Regions from separate parts of the Peribacillus simplex NBRC 15720 genome, predicted to be linked through region 2. Evidence: riboswitches for the same ligand, from Rfam matches in the RefSeq annotation. Region 2 holds a riboswitch; the other holds the start of a gene.
What was found. Region 2 has a riboswitch for glycine ahead of BS1321_RS09235 (amino acid permease). Riboswitches for the same ligand answer to the same signal wherever they lie in the genome.
Positions count from the first base shown of each region.

Region 1: linked by a shared signal. The riboswitch ahead of gcvT (glycine cleavage system aminomethyltransferase GcvT) and the one ahead of BS1321_RS09235 (amino acid permease) in region 2 are both predicted to bind glycine.

Region 1 covers NZ_CP017704.1:4,490,849-4,498,985, reverse strand. The annotation lists gene gcvPA (aminomethyl-transferring glycine dehydrogenase subunit GcvPA) at 1-1,347, opposite strand; gene gcvPB (aminomethyl-transferring glycine dehydrogenase subunit GcvPB) at 1-8, opposite strand, end outside; gene gcvT (glycine cleavage system aminomethyltransferase GcvT) at 1,365-2,471, opposite strand; glycine riboswitch at 2,610-2,693, opposite strand; glycine riboswitch at 2,697-2,784, opposite strand; gene BS1321_RS21730 (DEAD/DEAH box helicase) at 3,161-4,849, shown strand; gene BS1321_RS21725 (YqhG family protein) at 4,827-5,624, shown strand; gene BS1321_RS21720 (YqzE family protein) at 5,671-5,856, opposite strand; gene comGG (competence type IV pilus minor pilin ComGG) at 5,968-6,354, opposite strand; gene comGF (competence type IV pilus minor pilin ComGF) at 6,347-6,826, opposite strand; gene BS1321_RS21705 (hypothetical protein) at 6,774-7,112, opposite strand; gene comGD (competence type IV pilus minor pilin ComGD) at 7,099-7,542, opposite strand; gene comGC (competence type IV pilus major pilin ComGC) at 7,550-7,861, opposite strand; gene comGB (competence type IV pilus assembly protein ComGB) at 7,939-8,137, opposite strand, start outside.
Region 2 covers NZ_CP017704.1:1,934,503-1,942,639, reverse strand. The annotation lists gene BS1321_RS09260 (ABC transporter permease) at 1-243, shown strand, start outside; gene argH (argininosuccinate lyase) at 259-1,743, shown strand; gene BS1321_RS09245 (sodium:solute symporter family protein) at 2,339-3,817, opposite strand; gene BS1321_RS09240 (DUF3311 domain-containing protein) at 3,814-4,014, opposite strand; gene BS1321_RS09235 (amino acid permease) at 4,309-5,649, opposite strand; glycine riboswitch at 5,855-5,933, opposite strand; gene BS1321_RS09230 (amino acid permease) at 6,459-7,847, shown strand; gene BS1321_RS09225 (FAD-binding oxidoreductase) at 8,120-8,137, shown strand, end outside.

The sequences.
Region 1 (8,137 bases), 2.6 Mb from region 2:
TTATTCATGTTGATCCCCCAATTCCTGCGCAAGTGCATCAATTTCTTCTTTTGTTCTAAGTTCAGTTACCGCAACCAGCATATGGTCTTTCAACTCAGGATAAACAGTCCCTAAATCGAAGCCGCCGATCATCCCTTTTTCAAAAAGGTTTTTATTGATTTCTGAAAACGAAGCAGGCAGTTTAATGACAAATTCATTAAACGAAGGACCGTCGAATATGACTTCCACCCCTTTTGCCATAATTGCTTTTTTCGCATAATGCGCTTTTTGAATATTTTGCACGGCCATTTCTTTGACACCCTTTTTCCCAAGCGCGGTCATTGCAACAGAAGCTGCCAAGGCATTCAAAGCTTGATTGGAACAAATGTTGGATGTGGCTTTGTCACGGCGAATGTGCTGTTCACGAGCTTGAAGCGTCAGCACAAATCCCCTTTTTCCATTTTCATCCACAGTTTGACCGACGAGTCGGCCCGGGACTTTCCGAACAAGTTTATTAGTAACGGCAAAATATCCACAATGGGGTCCACCAAATGCCGCCGGAATGCCGAATGGCTGAGCATCCCCCGTTACGATATCTGCACCGAGTGCACCAGGCGATGTCAAAGCTCCCAATGCCAGCGGATTACTTGAAACGATAAACATGGACTTGACGCCATGAATGATTTCTTCCATTTCTTTCAATGGCTCGATACGGCCAAAAAAGTTCGGATATTGCACGATCACCCCTGCAATGTCATCATTCGCCAATTCCCTTAAAGCAGCTAAGTCCGTCACACCGTCTTTAAATGGAATTTCGATTACTTCCACACGTTGCCCTTTCGCATATGTCTTCACAACTTCTCTTGATTCAGGATGAACCGCTCCTGAAATGAGAATCTTCTTGCGTCGTGTCTGGCCTGAAGCAAGCATGGCTGCTTCAGCTAGCGCCGTCCCGCCGTCATACATGGAGGAGTTAGCAACATCCATGCCAGTCAATTCACAAATCATTGTTTGATATTCAAAAATTGCCTGAAGCTCGCCCTGTGAAATTTCAGGCTGATAGGGTGTATAAGCCGTATAAAACTCAGAACGCGATAGAACATGATCGACGATGACCGGTGCATAATGGTCATAGACACCCGCACCAAGGAAGGAAGCATAGTTTTTAAGATCCGCATTCTTGGCAGCAAGCCTTGATAATTCTTTCATTAATGCAGGTTCCGATTTAGCAGGCTTGATATCGTATTCTCCTTGAAAACGAATGCTTTCAGGGATATCGTTGAAAAGTTCTTCTGCAGTAGTTACCCCTATCGCTTCCAGCATTTCTTGTTTATCTAGCTCTGTCATGGGTAAATAACGATGTTTCATCTAATGACCATTCCCCTCTATTTACGTGGTTTTTTATAAAAAGGTGTTTGTATTATAACGGCTTTCAAACGTTTGGAACGGATTTCCACTTCGACTTCCGCATCCAGCACCGAAAATTCCTTATCGATAAGTACCAATCCCACGTTTTTCTTCAACGTTGGTGATTGGGTACCGGTCGTGACCTCGCCAATGACTTTGTCACCGCTGTAGACCTTATACCCATGACGTGGAATGCCACGGTCAATCATTTCAATTCCCACAAGCTTGCGGGGAGCCCCTTTCTCCTTTTGCTCAGCAAGAACGGCTTTCCCGAAAAAATCAACTTCCTTATCCACTTTTACCGCAAAACCAATCCCGGCTTCTATCGGGGTGATGTCCGCTGAAAGCTCCTGCCCATACAGCGGCAGTTTCGCTTCAAAACGCAAGGTATCACGAGCACCTAAACCAATCGGCTGAACCCCCTCTTCCTTTCCGGCATCCATAATCGCCTTCCAAAGGGCAGGACCATTTTTACTGTCGCTATATATCTCAAAACCATCTTCACCAGTGTATCCAGTACGGGATACAATCGTGGATATACCGCTTATCATGACATTTTCCTTGAACTTGAAAAATCCAATTTCACTTAGCGCAGTATTTTCCGATAGTTTTTGTAATATCTTCTCTGCAGATGGTCCTTGAAGTGCCAGCTGTGTATAGTCACTCGATACATTCGTAATTTGGACATCTTCCGTTAAATTAGCTTGCAGCCAATTGAAATCTTTTTCTGTATTCGCTGCATTGACCACGAGAAGGTAGTCGTCCTCAGCCCTTTTATACACAATAAGATCATCAACCGTGCCTCCGTTTTCATAACACATGGCTGTATATTGGGCACCGCCCTGTTGCAGCTTTGAAATATCATTAGTCAGCATCTTCTGTAAAAAGGAAAGGCTCCCAGGACCCTTAACATCGACTTCCCCCATATGGGAAACATCGAATAACCCCGCTTTTGTACGTACGGCTTCATGTTCGTCCTTTATACCCGAAAATTGGACAGGAAGTTCCCAGCCGCCAAAATCAATCGTTTTACCTCCGTATTCACGATAAACCTCAAATAGTGGTGTTCTTTTTAAATTGGTCAAAAAATAACCCCCTTCAGATTTTTTTAAATTAATTGGCTTCATTATCAAAAGCTTCTTGTCATTACGCATCAGATATATCCTGATTCATGATGTAAAAAAAGCACAAAAAAGGACAGAGAAAGCCCGTTTGAGCTTTTTCTCTGTCCTGAAACCTGAAAGTTTACCTATATAATAGGTTTTCCCCTTTGGTGGCCCTCCCAAAACGGGCGGCGCTCTCCAGAGTTGCGTCCAATAAGAGTTCTTTTGCCTGAGAGATTCACTGCTAAGTTTGCTCCTTCGGCGCTACATCCGTAGTCTCTCCCCTTATCTTCACCCGCATATAAATGGTCTACCAATGAAAGGAAGCTAATAAGCCCCAAGCATCGGTAAAACCTTTGAGCATCATGGAATGCATTCTCTGCCAATTCTCCTAAAACTTCAGAAACCATTTGAGTGATCTCCTTCAGTAATCTTGGATAAATTAGGAGCCTGTAGCCCATACTAAGAAAACGCGAACTGCAAAAATCGATGTACAAAGATTCTTTGTAGCGTTTGGAAATTGGAATTTTCTAAATATACTTATATCCTACCCTAAGAAACTTAACTCTGCAATATCTTTTGAAGAGAAATATTTTTCTCACTTCACATATGAAATGTTCGGGTTTTGACCTTTTATTAAGGAAATTATGATTTAAGAGGGAGTTATTTCTATGAAAATCAATATATCCTTCAATTCTGAATGGAATGACGAGTTTCTGCAAAAGATGGAAAATGACGGTCCATGGGGAAATTGGGAGCTTTATAAATTGGCGGTTCAAATGGAGGAAAATCTTATCATCCCTGATTTTGAAGGTTTACAGGCGCCTAAGCACCTTCCGCAGTTAACCCCGCTTCCCCATCAATTGGAAGCAGCCAAGCAAGTGGTGGAAAAGATGAATGGAAAGGCCATTTTAGCTGATGAGGTAGGTCTCGGAAAAACAATTGAAGCAGGCTTGATCCTAAAAGAGTATATGATTAGAGGCCTTGTAAAAAAAGTATTGATCCTTGTTCCGGCTTCCCTTGTCACACAATGGGCTTTTGAATTGAATACCAAGTTTCATATTCCTGCAGTCGTTCAGAGAAAAAGTTATGTTTGGGAATCCTGTGATGTGGTCATTTCATCCATTGATACAGCGAAACGCGCCCCACATCGAGATATCATTTTCAATCAGGAATATGATTTCATCATTATTGATGAAGCTCATAAACTTAAAAATAATAAGACGAAGAATTATGAATTCGTCCAAAATCTGAAAAAGAAATTTTGTTTACTCCTGACAGCGACTCCGATTCAAAATAAAGTCGAGGAAATCTTTCACCTCGTTTCATTATTGAAACCAGGTCACTTGGGAAATGCCTCACTCTTTTCGGAAAAGTATAAAGGGAAAGGCCGGAACATAATTGAAGATGAACACCTAAAGGAACTGGTCAACACTGTCATGATTCGAAACCGGCGGGCCGATACTGGTATTGAATGGACAAAACGACATGTGGAAACCATCACCATTGAATTTTCTCCAACGGAACAAGCATTGTACGATGCTGTTTCAAAATTCAAGCCTATTTCGGACGGATCAAAAGGAAGCGCCTTTTCGGCTCTCACTCTCCAAAGGGAAGCATGCAGCAGCAGAGAGGCGGTCTTTTATACATTAAAGAATATGAGAGATAAATATGATCAGCCTTCCCCTGACTTTTTGGCAAAGCTTGATGATTTATTTTCTAAAGTGAATGAAACGGTTCAGAACTCCAAGGCTGAAAAAGCTTTGGAACTGATCAAGAAGATTGATGACAAAGTAATTATCTTTACCGAATACCGGGCGACTCAGCTATATCTTCAATGGTATCTACAGCAGAATGGAATTTCTTCAGTTCCTTTCCGAGGCGGTTTTAAGCGCGGAAAGAAAGACTGGATGCGAGAATTATTCCAAAAGAATATACAGGTTTTAATTGCAACCGAAGCTGGCGGGGAAGGGATAAACCTTCAGTTTTGCCATCATTTGATAAATTTTGACCTGCCATGGAACCCCATGAGGCTCGAACAGAGAATTGGCCGGATTCACCGCCTTGGTCAGGAAGAAGATGTGATGATTTATAACTTTGCCACGAAAAATACAGTAGAAGAACACATTCTGAAGTTGCTATACGAAAAAATTAATTTATTTGAAAAAGTAATTGGTGAATTGGATGATATTTTAACCAAACTGGATATTAACAACATTGAAGAATATTTAATTGATGTGGTCGGCGAGTCCAAAACAGAGGGCGAAATGAAAATCAAGATGGATAATTTTTCATCGTTAATCCAATTCGCACAATCAATGAAGGAAGGTGAGGTACATGCAGCAACGGGAAATTCATGATTTTTTATTAACTTACTTTAAAGCCAATGATTGTGAAATACTGGATAATACACCAACCCACCTTACAGTCCAATTGACAATCGAAATGGATAAAGAATTAATGAACAGACCCTTTTATTGGCACTATCTCGAAAAAACAGGTGGCGTTCCGAACCCAGCCCAGATGACGTTCATTACCGATTCCGAACAAGCTCCATCCGACTTAAAGGGAGAAATGATTCATTTTGGCTCCCCCCGCCTTCATCAGATTGTACAATCAACCAAAAAGCTTGCAGGGTATACTAGACTTTTTGAGGATACTCCTCCATCAAAAGGCGGAAATAATCCTTTGTTTCCTTGGCTGACCCTGAATGTGAAAATATCCTATCAATGCGACCGTAAAAAAGATACTTTCATGTCGATAGGATTGAATTTAATCTCGGGTGAAATCATGGAAGGGTTTCACCGTCGGGTTTTACCGATTAAGGTCACTCCAAAAATACCGGATTACTCCTTTACGCTTTCACCGCTCATCATGCCCAAGAGTGGATTGGCAAGACTGGATACATATATAAGAACCAGTTTCGAGGATGATGATCATACCTGGGCGGAGGAAGCAATGCTGCGCTGGCAGAATGACTTAAATTTATTGGAACATTTTTACAAGGATATGGACGAAAAAAGTGAGAGCTATTTTACCGAAAAAGAAGCCTTAAAAGCTCAATATGAACCCAACATCCGAATATCCATAATCAATGGAGGATTATTTTACCTTTCAGATAGGGCGTTGGGATAAGTAAAGAACGATAAAAAACAGATGTCCTAAGTTCAGGACATCTGTTTTACTTTTTGATATTTTTCCTTACGAACATCGACAAAGCAAAAGGGACAATGCCAAACCAATGGGACATTCCATGATTTTTATCCTCTTTTCTATGACGGCGCTTTTCTTTTCGTTCTTTTTTCGTCAGATTAAAATACTCGACAAGCTGCTGCGTCAGATATTTAATATAAGCGTTTGTAGACATATAAAATCATCACCCTATGCAAAGTATGCCCGGTTTACGCTACTTTTATTCCTTCGATTTTTACACGTAAACCTGTCGCTTTCCGTTTTAAAAGAGTGTTGATCTTGCGTATTACACAGCCTGCTTTTCCAACCATTCTTTCACGTTCCCCGCTTCTTTATCGTATTGAATGATAACCCTGCCCTCACGGTCATTTTTAGTCGTGGAAGAAAACTCGATATAGACATAAGGACCCTCTTGCTTCATTAAGGAATACCGCACCACACCATTGGGATATGAAATTTCCCCCTCGATGATTTTTGGGATCTCTTCGCCCCACTCTGCCGTCACATCCTTGATGGCTAGATGGACAAGATGGTCGGCCACAAGCGATTCTTCCACTTCTTTATAAAACTTTTTATCAATGATAAACTGATCGATCATTAGTATCGTGAACATGATGAAAACACTCGCTACAATCATGACCATCGGGAAAACGACTCCTTTTTGATTATTCATCGACTTTCGCAACATTCCTAAAGAAAGGATGAAATCTTCGACTGAAAGTAGTCCCTGCTTTATCCGTAATATTTATAACAATGACACTGCCATCCTTCTCAACCCGGAATTCCGAAATGTTCTGTAAGATGACCTCATGCCCCATACCATTCACTCGTCTTCGGACCTTATCTTCATATTGTTCAAATGATGATAATTGTTCACCTGAAAGCAAATATAATTTATTTCCCATTACATCCTGAACTTTGGAACTCCGGACCTCCTGCTTCATTTGCATGGTAAAGACCTCCCACTCTTTAGGATGCAATTTATCAACGGACCCCATCTGGGTGTTAATGATTGAAAAAAGCTGTAGAACAAAAAGGGACGTCGTCATTAAAATCATTAAAGAAAAAAGCATTTCGATCATCGTAAAGCCATCATTTTTTCGCAGCATCACAAATGGATTCCAGATTACCCGATTCATCTTCATAACGTACACACCCTTCAATCATTCCCGGAAAATCCCCATGGTCCTTCCAAACCAATTCATAGGATCTTTTTTTGTAAATGATTTCCTGACCAACTGCTTGTATCTCCCCTTCCATGAACGCCGTCAATCTTTCATATAATAAATGGTGGGCTTCTGTCCTTACGGCAATATCTTTCCGATGCGTCAATAACTCTTCAAGAATTGGTAAAATGGCAAGGACCAGGAATAGACAAACGGAAAATGCGGCTATCATCTCAAGGTAAACGTAACCTTTACAATTTCTCAATCCTGAACCTCCCTTTACCGATATTGAGGACCAACTTGTACTTTCCCTTTGAGGTGTCAATCATAATCGTTCCGGCTTTTGAAGCATTTCCATACTGATTAAAATGAAAGCTGAACCCCAAAGTGCCACTTAAAAACTGTATATCCTTTGGGATGCTTCTCTCTAGAACGATCCCCTCCTTATAAGACGAAACGGTATAAACCTTTTTGGTATTATCAATATGGAGGTAAATCAAGCTCTCATGACTGATGGCATACTGTTGTGCATAGAAAAGATCTTCATGGAATTGAGAAAGAAAGAGCCTATTTTCCATTCCTTTAGTGAAGCTAGGATATAGATTAGGGCCGATGGAAATCAGGAGTACAAAAATACCGAGGACAATAAGGGTTTCAGATAGTGTATACCCCCCATTGGAATGCCGTATATTCACTTCTCTCCTACTCAACGACCGTTATCTTTCCTTTACTATCCAAACTAATATCATCCCCATTAGGACAGGATGTCTGTTTGAGATAGCCTTGACTTTCCAATTCACCGATACTTCCGGGCAGTTTAGCATTGTCAATCTCATAAGCCTGTACCTGTGCTTGGGCCATCTTCACGAATGCTTCACATCCTTTAGACTGGATCGTGGATTGGTTCTTCGTGATATTGGGGATTGTTATAATCAAAAGGATGGATATTACCAGTAAAACAATAAGCATTTCAATTAGTGTAAAACCACGTTCATTCATTACTTTCTTCAACATATCATCATGCTCCTGAAACCATCTGAATACCAGATGAATTTCGAGCATTTTCACCTCCAGAATACAAAAATAAAATCCTATATACCTTCGAGCAGTGAGAACATCGGCAGCAAAACCGCCAAATAAATGGACACGATCAAAAGACCTATCAGTGAAAACATAAGAGGCTGAATGATTTTTAAGATTGCATTCATTCTCTCTTCAATTTTCTCCAGTATAAAACGACTGTAATGAAGTAGCTCCGCATCAAGTCTGCCGTATTTTTGACCATTTGCA
Region 2 (8,137 bases):
ATTATGCCTGGTGTTTTATCAGGGACATTATTGGCATTTATCGAATCTGTGGGGGAATTCCCGACCTCGGTCCTGTTGTACACGATTTCAAACAGGCCCATATCCATTGAAATCATGAATCAGCTTCGGATGTTCAATATGGGGCAGGCAGCTGCCTATGGGATGATTCAAATCACGCTGATTGTAATCGTTCTCTTTATTTCGAACAAGTTTTTTGGAATCAAAGCGGAAAAAGCTTTATAAATAGGAGGTTCAAAGATGAGCAGGCTTGAAGAATTTATCAAAAATGAAGGTAGTGTCTTTCCCGGAAAAACATATGCAGAAGAGCTTCTGATGCCTGTTTTTAATGATCAAAGAGATTTCTTATTCCATGCGATGTTCGATATTCATCGGGCACATGTCATCATGCTTTCGGAACAAAAGATCATTAAAGATGAAGAGGCCAAAACCATGCTTGATGGGATTCGGAAAGTGGCCCAAACAGATTTTACCCTGCTGACCTATCAGCCTCAATTCGAAGACTTATTTTTTATGATGGAGGCTAAGATCGGTGAGGAAATCGGTCATGAACTTGCAGGAAAGATTCATATCGGGCGCAGTCGTAATGATATGGGAGTTGCGATGTACCGGCTTGTTTTGAGAGGTCATCTGCTCCAATTGATTGGCTATGCAAACCATTTGAGTGAGGCATTCTTGGTGCAGGCTGAAAAACATACAGAAACCTATATTACAGGTTACACGCATACCCAACCGGCTCAGCCGACTACGATAGGACATTACTTTTTAGCCATTTATGATGTGCTTCAAAGGGATATTGGACGGTTATGGGCAGCCTATGAAACGGTTAACCAATCCCCTTTGGGCGCGGCCGCGTTAACGACTACCGGTTTTCCGATCAGCCGGAACCGTACTGCTGAACTGCTTGGATTTGATTCGGTGATTGAGAATTCCTATGACTCGATAGGCGGGGCAGATTATTTATTGGAAACCGCAACTGCCATCATGACGTGCATGGTCAATACTGGAAGATGGATTCAAGATTTCCTGCAGCATGTGACAAGGGAGTTTGGTACATTTCATGTGGCGGATCCTTATGTTCAAGTGAGCAGCATCATGCCGCAAAAAAGAAATCCAGTCTCAATTGAACATTCCCGTTCGATTGCAAGCAGTTCTTATGGTGATGCACTTGCTGCAATGAATATGATCCACAATACACCATTTGGTGATATCGTAGATACGGAAGATGATTTACAGCCGCATTTATATCGAGCTTTTTCGAACGCAGGACGTGTCATGAAAATAATGTATGCCGTCATATCGACTTTGAAAGTAAATGAAGAACATACAAAGAAAATGGCCGCAAAATCCAGTATAACGGTTACTGAATTAGCGGATACCCTATCAAGAGATTACGACATATCATTTAGAAAAGCGCATACCATAGCCAGTCATATTGCAAAAAGGTCAATTAGTGAAGGGAAAGAGCTATATGATTGGGACACACAAGAAATCAACAAGATTATCAATGAATTCGTTTCAGTGAACTTAGCAGAAGATGAATGGGAAAAAATAATCTCTCCCGAATATTTTGTGGAGATTAGAAGCATTCAAGGCGGGCCTAGCCCGAAAGAGGTTACGAGGATGATTGTAAATAGAAAACAAAAACTGGATCAAGAGTTGCAGGAATATAAGGAAGTGGTCAAAACATTGAATGATTGCAGGAAGGCTTTAGTGGATTACTGAAGGTACGAGGTAAAAAGGAAATGAGTTTAAACGGGATGTATTTTATCTGCTAACTGCGAAAGCTCATATTTCATAATAGATAGTCATTCTTTATTAGGGTGGCTATTTATTTTGTTTTTTTGCAACTGAGATCTCCCTAATGATAATAAATGTAGATTATTCCCAAAAACGATGCTATTATTTGTAAAATCCATAATATAAGGCGGAATGTTAATGTCAAATAGATCTCAGTTCGGTTTTATCCTGATTTTAATAGCTTTCGTAATATCGATTACTTTTTGCTTAAATCCTAAATTATTAATACCTAAAGGGTATGCATTAGCTATTGATGGTCTAGTAGTAGCCAGAACCTTGATGATTATTTTTTCGTTGTATTTATTAGTTAAAATAGGGGATTTGATTATAAACAAAAAAGATTAGTAGTTTATTATGAGACATTGTTTTTTGTCTGCTATTAACTTTCTATAATCACTCTTTAGAAATAGGACATTATGACTTTGGATGTCGATAATAAGGAAGGCTCAGTCTTTTGACTGAGCCTTCCGATGTTCTTCTAATGTTTCTTTATCCAAAATAACTAGCATTAGAGATTGCTTCATATATCGTTAACGGTTTTAGGTTCCAACTGAACCGCGTGCTTTCTGAAAGCAAGACTTACTGTGATCATCACAATGAAATTGACTGCCAATGCGATGATTCCCACATTCAAATCTTTCGCTGCTTGCGGCAAGGATGGAAATAAGGTTCCTATTGTCGAATGACTGAGTGTAATGCAGATTACGATGGCCAATCCTGTGATGATGCCGGCAATTGCGCCAAATTTATTGATCGGATTATTCCTTTTCAGACTAAAGAGAAGGGACGGGAAAAGCTGTGTGATGAGACTGTATCCCATAAGAATTAATGCTGACATCGTTTCGCCGCCGCTTAGGGTGAAGTAGACGGCTATAAGGGCGATGACTGGAACAAGGAACTTTGCCAATCGTACAACGTGGCGATCGGATACTGCAGGTGCAAATTCCTTATAGACGTTTTTCGCGAGCAGTGTAGCGACGCTCATCAAAAGCATGGATCCCGGTACCAATGCGGTCAACAATCCAGCTCCGCCGATTATGCCTATAAACCATGGATCAAAGGTCTCGATCGAAAGGCGCAGCAATGAGAGGTCTGCATCTGCCCCAACAAGTCCGGGCACTTTCAATATAGCTGTAAACCCAACGAAAAAGACGAATAACAGCATGAGTGTATATAAAGGGCTGATGATGGCATTTTTTCGAAATACCTTGCCGCTGCGTGCTGAATAAACAGCACTGAAAACTTGGGGCCACATATAGAAACCGAATACGAGCAATATTACCGTGGAGATAAACCATGATACGCTAAGACCCTGATCAGGGAACTTTAGAAAACCAGGCTTGACCGCATCAATCGCTTCAAACATCGGCTGAAATCCGCCAAAGTAATGAATCGGCAGATAAATCCCTAAGAATCCTATTATGGCGACCATCATGATATCTTTAATGACCGCTGTCCAAACTGAACCGTGTATACCGGAGATCATCACATAAATGGTAAGGCTGATTGCCCCCATCCAAACTGCCTCAGACATTGAGATGGCACCATAAGATGCTTCTGAGACAATGATCCCCAATCCTTTCAGCTGCACGACGATCACTGGAATCATGGACACCACACCGACAAGCGCAGCCAAAATTCCTAAACTGGGACTCTTATATTTGCTTACAAAGAAATCGGATTGAGACATCAGTTTATTTTCTTTGGCATATCTCCATATTTCCGGTAGGAGCCAATAGGATAATACGTAAGACAAAGTAATGTAAATTAGAACATATAGAGCGGGTGCGCCCTTGCCATAAGCCCAGCCGCTGCCGCCAAGGAAGGAGAAGGTCGTATAGATTTCCCCGGCCATCAGCAGAAAGACGAAAATCGCACCAAAACCACGTCCGCCCACCGTCCATTGTTCCAAGTCCATATCTTTCCCTTTTGAAGAGCGTATGCCTAAAAATATCGATAGAAGTAAAAATGCTAAAATGATTAAGAGAGCAATATTCATTCCTGGTCACCTTCCCGATTCCTGGGATCCAGCATATACATGATGCCCAGTATGGCAGAGGTAAGGACCACCCACATAGCCATCCAGAACATATTGAAAGGCATCCCTAATACATATGGTTCTATTTTATTAACAAAAGGTAGAAATCCTAGTATGCCTATAAAAGGAACTAGAGTAAGAATATATATAATCTTCATTAAACAAACCCCTCCGTTTTAAATAAAGTGAAACGTCCACCAATGGGGGTTTATTCTTCAATGCCACTGATGGATGGGTGGACCAAACCGGGATGAAAAATTCATACATGACGGATTGACCTTCTTTAAAGAAGGACCGCTAATATATATTAGCTTACACTATTTTGATATAAAATTTAATGCAGTTGCCTGATATATTTTAGCAACAACGCGCAGACAGCCGAACCCTGAAGTGTTTCATAAGACGGATAAAGCCTTGAATTCATATTGAGTTCAAGGCTTTATTTCCATTAGCTATCTTCTTTTCCGATAGTTATATAGTATCACCAAGAGTATGAACCAGATTGGGGTCAAGAGCAGTGATAGTCGTGTAGCTTCAGCGAATAGCATAACGATTAGGATGAACAGGAATAATCCTAAAATGGCGTAATTGACAAAGGGTGTAAAAGGAGCCTTGAAAGTCGATTCGGCTCTTAAGTCCGGTCGTGTTTTCGAATATTTGATATGGGAAATCAAAATGATGCTCCATACCCAAATGAAACAGATGGCACTTATGGTCGTCACAACGGTAAATGCCTGTTCCGGTATCAATTTGCTTAACAATGCCCCTAGTGAGACAACGATCGTTGATGTCAGCAAGGCATTGCTTGGAACAGCCTGCTTATTTAATTTTGCAAGCTTAGCAGGGGCTTCGTCATTCTTGCTTAACGTATAAAGTATTCGGCTTGTTGAAAACAAACCGCTGTTGCATGCAGAAGCAGCAGATGTCAAAACAACGAAATTGATGACCCCTGCAGCGACAGGAATGCCGATTAATGCAAATACTTCAACAAATGGGCTGCTCGAGGCATCCAATTGTGTCCAAGGGTTTACGCAGAGAATGACGAATAGGGCACCTACGTAAAAAAGTGAAATCCGGACGGGGATTTTATTGATGGCCGACGGAATGTTTTTTCTCGGGTTCGCCGTCTCTGCTGCGGAAACCCCGACCAATTCGACCCCTACAAAGGAGAAGACGACCAACTGTAAAGATAACAGGAATCCGGAAATGCCATTGGGGAACATACCCCCATGACTCCATAAGTTCGTTACGGAAACTGTTCCTGTATTTGTTTTGAAGCCGATGATCAAAAGAAAGATTCCTACGATGATCAAGGCGATGATCGTGATTACTTTAATGATGGCAAACCAGAATTCCAATTCGCCAAATAACTTAACGGTCAATAGGTTCAATCCTAACAGAACGACAAGGCATATTAGAGCCGGGACCCATTGAGGGATATCGAACCAGTATTGGATATAGACACCGACAGCGATGATATCGGCCATTGCGGTCATGATCCAACAGAACCAATAGGTCCATCCGGTGACGAACCCGGCCCATGGACCGATATATTCGGTTGCGAATTCAGTGAATGACGTATACCCTGCGTTGGATAAAAGCAATTCCCCTAAAGCCCTCATGACAAAAAACAAGGAAATCCCTATGATTAGATAGGTAAAGATGATGGATGGACCCGCCAATTGTATGGCTTTTCCTGATCCTAAAAATAAACCGGTACCAATGGTTCCTCCTATTGCAATCAGTTGTACATGACGATTCTTTAAATCTCTTTTTAATTCTTGTTTAGCCAATTCGTACGCCCCCATCTTTATAGTCTTGGTAGTGAATGATTTCAAACCTGCACGGTCTTGGAGAGAGGGACGTGATTTTTCGCCCAGCTTCCTTTCCTAATGGTTTCACGAGTGTGTTATTTACGTACAAACACAAAGTGGACAATAAAAAAAGAGATTGGATAATACCAATCTCTTAAAGGGTTCAGAATAACAATTTATCATTCGTTACTCTTCTGTCCTTTTGCCTGAGATTGTGAATCCTTCGGCGCTGCATCTTGTACAGTCTCTCCAGAAGCTGCTCCTGCTATAGTGTTATCCATAGCATTCATCGCTTGCTTGTATGCGGTTGTGAAAATGTCTGTCTGTGAAAGAGATGAAAGGCTCTTTCACGCTTGAACATTCATTATGCTTATAAAATAATATTGGAATTCTATCATCTATTCTTATATAGGTCAACAAATTATTTTGGTAGTTAACAGGCGTTTAAGTTTTTTTATTTATTAACGGTTACTTGGAGGGACTCCAAGTAAATATGATTTTTTTCCACTCTTTTTGAATCATCACTATTATAAAATACTGATCATCGCTTTATTAAAATGATATTTTTAGATTGGAAAAATCGCCAAGATATATTTGGCAACTGTTTATTTGAAAAATACATTTGTATTTTTACAGAATATTTACTATTATAAGATAAGAAAATAAAATTAAAGTATTATTGATATTGTTTCGATAGAAAATTTCTAACCGCAATAATTAATAGAGAGTACAGTGGTTGGCAAGGATAGAAAAGCATGCCGCTTATATTGCATCTGGGGGAGTTAATCATGTCAAACAAGGAATTAAAGCGAGGGCTGGAAGCACGTCATATTCAAATGATAGCTTTGGGCGGAACCATCGGAGTCGGGTTATTCATGGGATCGGCGAGCACGATCAAATGGACCGGGCCCTCTGTAATGCTTGCGTATGCCATCGCAGGTATTTTTATTTTTTTCATCATGCGTTCTATGGGTGAGATGCTATATTTAGAACCGACTACAGGTTCTTTTGCAACCTTTGCGAGCAGCTATATACATCCTTTGGCAGGTTATATGACTGCTTGGAGCAATTGGTTTCAATGGGTAATCGTCGGAATGTCCGAAATTATCGCGGTTGGGTTGTATATGCAATATTGGTTCCCGGAGTTACCTGCTTGGATACCAGGTGTGGTCGCCATGATCATCTTGGGAGCGGCCAACCTCATTTCCGTTAAATCCTTCGGGGAATTTGAATTTTGGTTTGCGCTTATAAAAATAATAACGATTGTATTGATGATCATTGCCGGCCTTGGCCTTATCTTCTTTGGAATAGGGAATGGTGGAGACGCAATTGGATTATCGAATCTTTGGGCAAACGGCGGCTTCTTCACGGGGGGCTGGACAGGATTCTTCTTCGCGCTTTCCCTTGTCGTGGCTTCCTATCAAGGCGTTGAGCTTATCGGCATCACTGCCGGAGAAGCGAAAAATCCAACGAAGACCGTAACAAAAGCGATCCAATCAATCATATGGCGCATTTTAATCTTTTATATTGGCGCCATATTCGTTATCGTGACAGTCTTCCCTTGGGATCAACTGGATGACTTAGGAAGTCCATTCGTTTCAACCTTTGCTAAAATAGGTATCACAGCAGCGGCAGGAATCATTAACTTTGTCGTTATCACAGCAGCCATGTCTGGATGTAACAGTGGGATTTTCAGTGCAGGTCGTATGCTTTACACATTAGCATTGAACGGCCAAGCTCCGAAAATATTTGCAAAAGTATCTAAAAATGGAGTGCCGGCCTATTGTACGATCGCTGTACTTTTAGGCCTGGGCATTGGTGTTGTCCTGAACTACCTTGCACCGCCGCAACTATTCCTTTATGTATATAGTGCGAGTGTTTTACCTGGGATGATTCCATGGTTTGTCTTACTTATCAGTGAGCTGAAGTTCAGAAAGGTAAATGCAGCTGAAATGGAGAAACATCCGTTCAAGATGCCGTTGGCCCCTTACAGTAACTATGCGACAATTGCCTTTTTGCTGATGGTGCTGGTCGGTATGTGGTTCAATCCGAGTACCCGGATTTCCTTGGTTGTCGGAATCGTTTTCTTAGCCTTGGTCGTGGCAAGTTATTACATGCTGAAAATGGATAAACGAACACCATTGGATGTTAAATCCGATGATGAGATTTCGGGATAAGAAATTCTATTAGAAAGCCCTTCTCTTAATTCGAGAAGGGCTTTTTTTGTCATTGTGGATCAATTGTTGGAGTTCACGAGTAAAACTGTGGAATTCACGAGTAATTCTGCGAAATTCACGAGTAAAGTAGTTGAATTCACGAGTAAAGCTAATTTGCCCCCATAACAAGGGAGGGCCAGCAGGGTGAATGAATCAAAAAGCTTATGGAATGTGTCTTCCAGCCAGGTTTTTTCATAGGATGTAACATCTTAACCCGAGGAAGGGGTTATATTTTGGAAAGAACAAAGCTT